Regions from separate parts of the Butyricicoccus sp. AF18-9LB genome, predicted to be linked through region 3. Evidence: riboswitches for the same ligand, from Rfam matches in the RefSeq annotation. Region 3 holds a riboswitch; each other region holds the start of a gene.

What was found. A riboswitch is a leader RNA that binds a small molecule or an ion and turns the genes downstream of it on or off. The one in region 3 is predicted to bind cyclic di-GMP.
Region 1: it holds a riboswitch for cyclic di-GMP, as region 3 does, so the genes downstream of both, PGY33_RS09210 (S-layer homology domain-containing protein) here and PGY33_RS09430 (S-layer homology domain-containing protein) in region 3, are expected to answer to the same signal.
Region 2: it holds a riboswitch for cyclic di-GMP, as region 3 does, so the genes downstream of both, PGY33_RS10260 (IS256 family transposase) here and PGY33_RS09430 (S-layer homology domain-containing protein) in region 3, are expected to answer to the same signal.

Annotation. Positions count from the first base shown of each region.
Region 1 covers NZ_JAQCWA010000013.1:61,123-63,393, reverse strand. The annotation lists gene PGY33_RS09215 (transglutaminase-like domain-containing protein) at 1-281, shown strand, start outside; cyclic di-GMP riboswitch class I at 558-652, shown strand; cyclic di-GMP riboswitch class I at 784-874, shown strand; gene PGY33_RS09210 (S-layer homology domain-containing protein) at 913-2,271, shown strand, end outside.
Region 2 covers NZ_JAQCWA010000017.1:43,551-45,821, forward strand. The annotation lists gene PGY33_RS10255 (hypothetical protein) at 1-156, opposite strand, end outside; partial or broken gene PGY33_RS10260 (IS256 family transposase) at 219-1,006, opposite strand; cyclic di-GMP riboswitch class I at 1,384-1,474, opposite strand; gene PGY33_RS10265 (helix-turn-helix domain-containing protein) at 1,682-2,271, opposite strand, start outside.
Region 3 covers NZ_JAQCWA010000014.1:50,596-52,866, reverse strand. The annotation lists cyclic di-GMP riboswitch class I at 784-875, shown strand; gene PGY33_RS09430 (S-layer homology domain-containing protein) at 985-2,271, shown strand, end outside.

The sequences.
Region 1 (2,271 bases), on a different contig from region 3:
CCGCCGCTACCCTGAAGGGCACCACCGGTATCTGCTACGATTTTTCCTCGCTGTTTGCAGCAATGTGCCGCAGCCAGGGCATCCCGTGTGCACTGACCAAGGGTTACGCCGGCTCCAGCTACCATGCTTGGAACAAGGTAAACCTGAACGGCAAGTGGTATCAGATCGACCTGACCTACGCGGTTACCCGCAGCGTGAAGAACGCAAAAACCCTGCATGACTGTGTATCTCCGCTGACCTACACCAACACCAGCGATGCGCTTGCAGTAGCTGCGGCTTAACACGTTTCCGTTTTACTTTGTATGCAAATGGTCCTGATTGGATGCGTTTATGTCCGATCAGCGGCGATTTATTGCATAAAAACGATTCCGGATTGAAATCCTTCTTCGCTTTTTACAGTATTTGTTTGTTATTCGCGGGCATTTATGGTATACTGAAGAAGAGGATCCGGAGGATTTCTGTCCTGCGCAGGCAAAGGACTGTGTATGCAGTCCGGCGTGTCTGCCGACAGAAAAGATCGTAAAATTCTGTGCATGACTTCCGTAAAGGGATACAGGTACAGACAAAGGCACAGCCGGTGAAAACCGGTGTCGCAAAGCCAGATGGGCCTAAACGGAGGTTTTTCCTCTCCGCATGGCAGCCGGTTGCCAAAGGTACTTTGTACCCCCTTGCAGAGCTATGCGCTGTAAAGGGGGTATTCTATTTGGAAATTGAACTACTTCTGCATTGGCTGAAGAAATTGTAAAAAATGACTATCTGTGCTACTCATTAAGGAGTAAGTTGTGCAGACAAGGGCACGATCGGTGAAAGTCGGTTTCGCAAAGCCAGGGGCCTAAACGGAAGACCGTCTTCCGCATGGCAGCCGGTTTCCTGATGCAGCTTCTTCTCTATAACAAGAAAGAAGGATGCTTTATGCGAAAACGAATGCTAAGTATTTGGCTCTGCCTTATGATGGTAATGAGTATATTACCCACGGTCAGCTTTGCTGCTGAATCGACAGAACCGGAAGGCGGAGCTACAATTACAACATCGGAAGACGAAGCTACAATTACAACACCGGAAGGCGAAGCTACAATCTATGTTGATGCAACGAAGGGCAATGACGAGCAGCCTGATGTTGGTACGACAGCAGATAAGGCGTATAAGACCTTGGCAACAGCTGTTACCAAGGCTGCAAACGGTGATACCATCGTGCTTGGCGAAGGTAAATATACGCTGTACAAGAAGGACGCTGTGACAAAGGGGAAAGATCTGACTTTTGTGGGTCAAGGAGCCGATAAAACCAGTTGGGGTATTGGCGCTACAATGCCCGATCCAGATAAGTTCGGTACAGAGTACAACGGCGATTACAGCTTTGACGGCGCGGGAACGATCACGTTCCAGAACATGACGCTCCAGTCTGCAAGCGCAAATTATCTGGGCTTTATCCGTGCGGATAAAACGGTTGTTGAGAATTGTATAATCAATGGCAAGACCTTCTACTGGGGTTATACTTCTGCAACGTTTACGAATACCACGTTTAACTGCCCGGATGGAGATTATGCGCTCTGGACGTATAGCTCGCCTACCATGACCTTTGACAACTGTACTTTTAACTCTTCCGGTAAGGTCATCAATGTCTATACCGATGCTGGTGCAGGTAAAGAAAATATCACAGTCAACTATATGAACTGCACGGTTAACGGTTTTAGCGTGAAGCAAGTGCTGAATGTCAACGACAGCAACATGGGAGACTATAAGTATATCCTTAATATCTCCGGAAATAATACGGTTTCCGGTGTGCCGTATGACAAGACTACCTGCTCCCGTTTGTATGGTTTTGCCGGAAAGACTGGAAACAACACCGGCAGATTGGATGTAAACATCGACGACACACTCGTTTGGCAAGGTGGCAAGATGGTCTCTCACAAGCACTCTGCCGGTGAGCAGGACAATGCGTTTACCTACAGCTACGGCGATTGGAAAGATAATGGAGATGGCACCCGGACCCACAAAGTGACCAAGACCTGCAAATATTGCCATTACAAAACCGAGTATGATGAAACTGAGGATATTCCGCCCATCGACTGGGACGTTTCCCGATCCAAGACCGCAACGGCGCTGGATACGAGCACGTGGACTTCCAATGTGACGCTGTCCCTGCCCAGCGCAGAGGAAAAACTGGCCTCCGATGTGGTGTTCGTGCTGGATGGTTCTTCCTCTGCGGACACAAATGTAGTAAAAAGCTCTCTTGAACTTTTGAAAGAACTGAAGTCGGCTACGGATAACAGC
Region 2 (2,271 bases), on a different contig from region 3:
GGACTTGAACTGCGGCATCTGGTAATATGACGAAAGCCCTGATTTCCCTTTGCCGGTACGAATGCACTCATTTTGTTCGATAATATTCTGAATTTCGGAATATTTGCATTGAAATTTTAGTGAAAAGGTATGAATACCGTACTCGTTCGTAATCATCTGCTGTTCCTCCGTTTCTGAGCACATACTGTGCAGCGTTTACAGGTTTTCGGCTCATGCTGCAGCATTTTGAAAAGACTGTCATCGGTCGGAAACACGGATTTCGACTTGGTTACCTTCCTGAGCTGACGGTTAAAGCCTTCAATCGTGTTGGTCGTATAGATCAGCCGTCGGAGTGCCTGAGGAAACTTGAAATAGGTACTGAGATTTGCCCAGTTATCCCTCCATGACTGAGAAATCTTAGGATATTTCTTGTCCCAGTGTTCTGCAAACGTGTCTAACGCGTCCAAAGCAGCCGATTCATCTACCGCTGCGTAGACTGCTCTCAAGTCAGCCATAAGTGCCTTCAAATCCTTGTAAGAGACATATTTGCCGGAATTTCGAAGCTGATGGATGATGCAGTTCTGGATTTCCGTCTTGGGATAGACCGCCTCGATCGCCGCAGAAAAACCGGTCAAATTATCCGTACAGCAATGAAAATATCCTCGATGTCCTGGCTGATGCTGGTCTGATTTTTCCGCAGCACCTTGGGTTCGAATTCGCTCTTGCGATCCCGCGGCACAGATACCTCTACATCGCCAAAACTGGTGCGCAGGGTTTTGCTGCTGCGCCCGTTCCGGCCGTTATCCGTGTCCTTGTTCTTGTAGTCATACCGGCTGTAGCCCAGTTGATCGTCCAGCTCGGCCTCCAGACCGTTTTCCATGAACTCGGTGTTAGGTTTAAGTCTAGTCTGCCACATAGCCTCGATTGCGGTAATCTCTCCGGCACGCCATCGGGAAACAACCCGCTCGTAGTTGTCCGGCAGCGGTATCGGCTTGCGTCCGGTGTACTGGCTCTTTGTCTTGGCAATGGCGATACCCTCGCGCTGGCGCTGGAGGATGTACTCGCGTTCGAGTTCTGCGACCGCCGCAAACGCCACAGTCGGCGCCATTGTCGCAACAAACACAATGATACTATTGCCGATAACAATCGTTTTTCATAACTTTCCCTCCGTATTTTATCTGCTTTAACGGCTTCAAATTTAAATAAAAAAACGCTTTCAAGACATGGCTACTCATGACTTGAAAGCGTTTTTATATCTTTGTTGGAACAGCACAAAAGGGCAGAGTTTTACCTGCTCTGCGAGCAGTGTATTGCACCGCGAATCGGCTTGCCATATTCTTTTGACGGCGTACACCTCCTTCTGCCAAATAAAGCGCAGAAGAGGTTAACAGCGTCTTCGCTGATGCTTACAACCGGCTGTCATTGCGGCGTTCGCCGCCTTAGACCCTTCCGGCTTTGCGTCCCCCATCTTTCGATGGGTTTGCCTATCTCTCAGACACCGTATATGTACCTGATTTTTGATTGTTATACCATAATCTGTATAAGCACGCGATTGGTCTGTTATACGATTCGTGTCATAAAAACGACATTTCGCGCAGCAATCTGATGAATATCACCGTTCGGATAGCACAGCTGCGCTGCGCTTGCCTGTCTGTACACGCGACCGTTTCATCCTGTGGACGCAGTACGGAGAGTGTGCTTTTTATTTCCACTGGGTGCGGTACTGATGCGGGGTAATGCCGGTGCTCTTACGGAAGGCCATAATAAAGTGCGAAGCACTGGAGAAACCGCAGTTATCTGCGATGGTCTCAATACTCTGCGAGGTGGTGAGCAGCTGCTGCTTTGCGGCGCTCAGACGCACAGTCTGCAAAAACTGATGCGGTGTTGCCGACTGGTATTCCTTAAACTTACGCATATAGTAGCAGGTGCTGAGCGCAGCACGCTGGGACAGGTGTTCGATGGAGAGCGATTTGTCCGCAAAATTGTACGTCATATAGTCGGCTGAGTCCTGAATGGCGATCTCGAGATCGCTTTTTTTCTTTTCCCCGAGCACGAGCACGAGCAGAACGAGCAGCTTGTTGATCGTCAGGGAAATAATATGAGGATTGGGCTGGTTCTGGTGCACCGAGACCATGATGCGGCGGACACATTCCTCAATCTCGGCATTGCTTCCGGTGGGCAGGATGAACCCGTGCGTATTGAGGATAAGATGTGTATAGGCCGTGCTGCCGTTGCCTGCAAAGTGGAACCAGCGCATGCGAATCGGTGTGAGGGCGTGATAGCTGTGCGGTT
Region 3 (2,271 bases):
AAAATTCGTTACAGATGGAGCTTTATTCAGTTGTCAAAGTCCAATTAACCTCCTGCTTTTTGCTATTCGGCCTGTCTGTGCATTGCGTTACTATGCATATTTGCTGACAAGCCATGTATCACCGAAACCAAAATTAAAGAAAGCTAAGATAAGTATGGAGTTTAGGCTTTCATCTTTGATTGGGATTCTATCATACCGTATATACAGAACAAAGTCAATCGGGGCAGAAATTGTTCACATTTGATTCATAATTAAACTTTGGTACACAGAAAAGTTGCAAAAATGCAATATTCTTGTCCTCGTAACACTTTGCAATCGAACATTTGTTGCATAGTCCTAAATCGGCAGTTTCGGCAAAGCAAAAGTGGTCAAATAATTGACCACTTTCCGTAAAAATATTTTGGTTTTCCCGACAATTCGGACAAATAAATTCCGAAACGCACCTGTACAGAACAGATGTACAGCGGCGCGTTAAGGGGGAGAGGAACGAAATCCGCGCCGCCCGCGTCTTTCCTCTCCCCCTGCTGCGGTTATGGATAACTCCCTTGCGGCAGTTACCCACAGCCGCAGCACCCCCTCACCATTCTCGCGGCGGCGAACGCAGAGAGAAATCTTTTGAAGTCTATAACAGTAGACCCTTTCCGACGTAAGCAGTCTGCAATTTTGAACAATTACTTGTTTAAGTACAAAAGGACTTTTGTTGAAATTGACAAAGTAATAATTGACAAATGCCAAGCAACTTAGTACAATTTAATTAACTAAAAACCCAAACTCTTAGGAGAATGGCAGAAATGGCAAAACAGAGGAAACTCTGCGGCGCAAAGCTATAGGGTCTAAACGATTGCTCTGCAATCGCATGACAGCCAGTTACCTAACCAGTCCCCGCATTTTAAGAAACAGCGCAATACTGTGTGGACTACTATCCATGCGGTACTGCGCCCTTTTTTAACTGTTTGGGCGCAAAAGAAAGGGAGCGATCGAAAAATGAAACGCACACGAATCAGCGTATTGCTTGTAATAGCCTTGCTGTTGCAGCTATACGCACCACTCACGGCAGGCGCAGCGGACTTTACGCCAAACCCACAGACGGAATATGCCAAACGGTTTATTGCCGCCTGTGATGGACAGACATGGTTCATCAATGAGATTGAGCGTCTTCTGAACGCACAGCAACGCACACTGGATACCATCACCGGAGCGGAAGACCTTGTAGAAATCAAGAGCATTGGTCTGAAAGGCCGAAACATCACCGGACATATACCGGCTGCAATCGGGGAACTTAGTGAATTGCGGTATCTGTTCCTCTCGGATAATCATTTGAGCGGAGATATTCCATCTGCGCTCTATACGCTCCCGAAATTGCAGAATGTGGATTTAGGCGGTAATGATTATGCAGGTGCGATTCCTTCCGAATTTGGCACAATGCCCGCATTGAAAACGCTGGTTCTCAAAGACAATCAGTACACCGGTACGATACCGGATACGATTTTGAGCAATACCCAGATTGAGGTGCTGAACCTCATGGGAAATCAGTTGACCGGCGGTTTTCCTGCGGCAGTTGCCGGTATGAGCAGTCTGAAATACTTGAACCTTTCAGAAAACGTTATCGGCGGCACGATTCCCGACCTGTCCGCGCTGACGAATCTTATCTCTCTTTCGGCGTGGCAATGCGGCATGACCGGCACGATTCCCGAAACGCTGTACTCGCTTTCCGGTTTGCAGATTTTAGACCTGTCCGAAAACAAGCTGGAAGGCGAAATCTCTGCCGGTATTGCTAATCTGGCAGGCTTGCAATATCTCGCGCTGGACACGAACCCTCTGCGCGGTGTATTACCGGACGCATTTACACAGACTGCGTTGACCGAGATTCATTTGGAAAACACTTATCTGCGCGGTTTAGTTCCTGCTACGCTCAAAGCACGTCATGACGCAGGCGCAAAGGTCTATCTGAACAATAACTACATGACCGGCGCTGTCTTGAAGGATATGCCGAACAACAGCGGTAACTTTACAGATGGTGCAGCAAGCGAACAGTATCAGCTTACCAGCACTCGTTCCACGGTTACGGTCAGCAAGGACGGCACGGTAAACCTGTATGCGCTGCTGCTGAACAAGTCGCTGACTACCGGCAGCACGGCAAAAGTGCTGCTTAGACCGGACGAGTATGTTGTCACCTTCGATGATACCAAGGTGCAGGTTACTGCGGATAGCAGCGGTATCTATGTGAAGGCATTGACGGATATTCCGCAGAATACGAATTTCAGTATCACA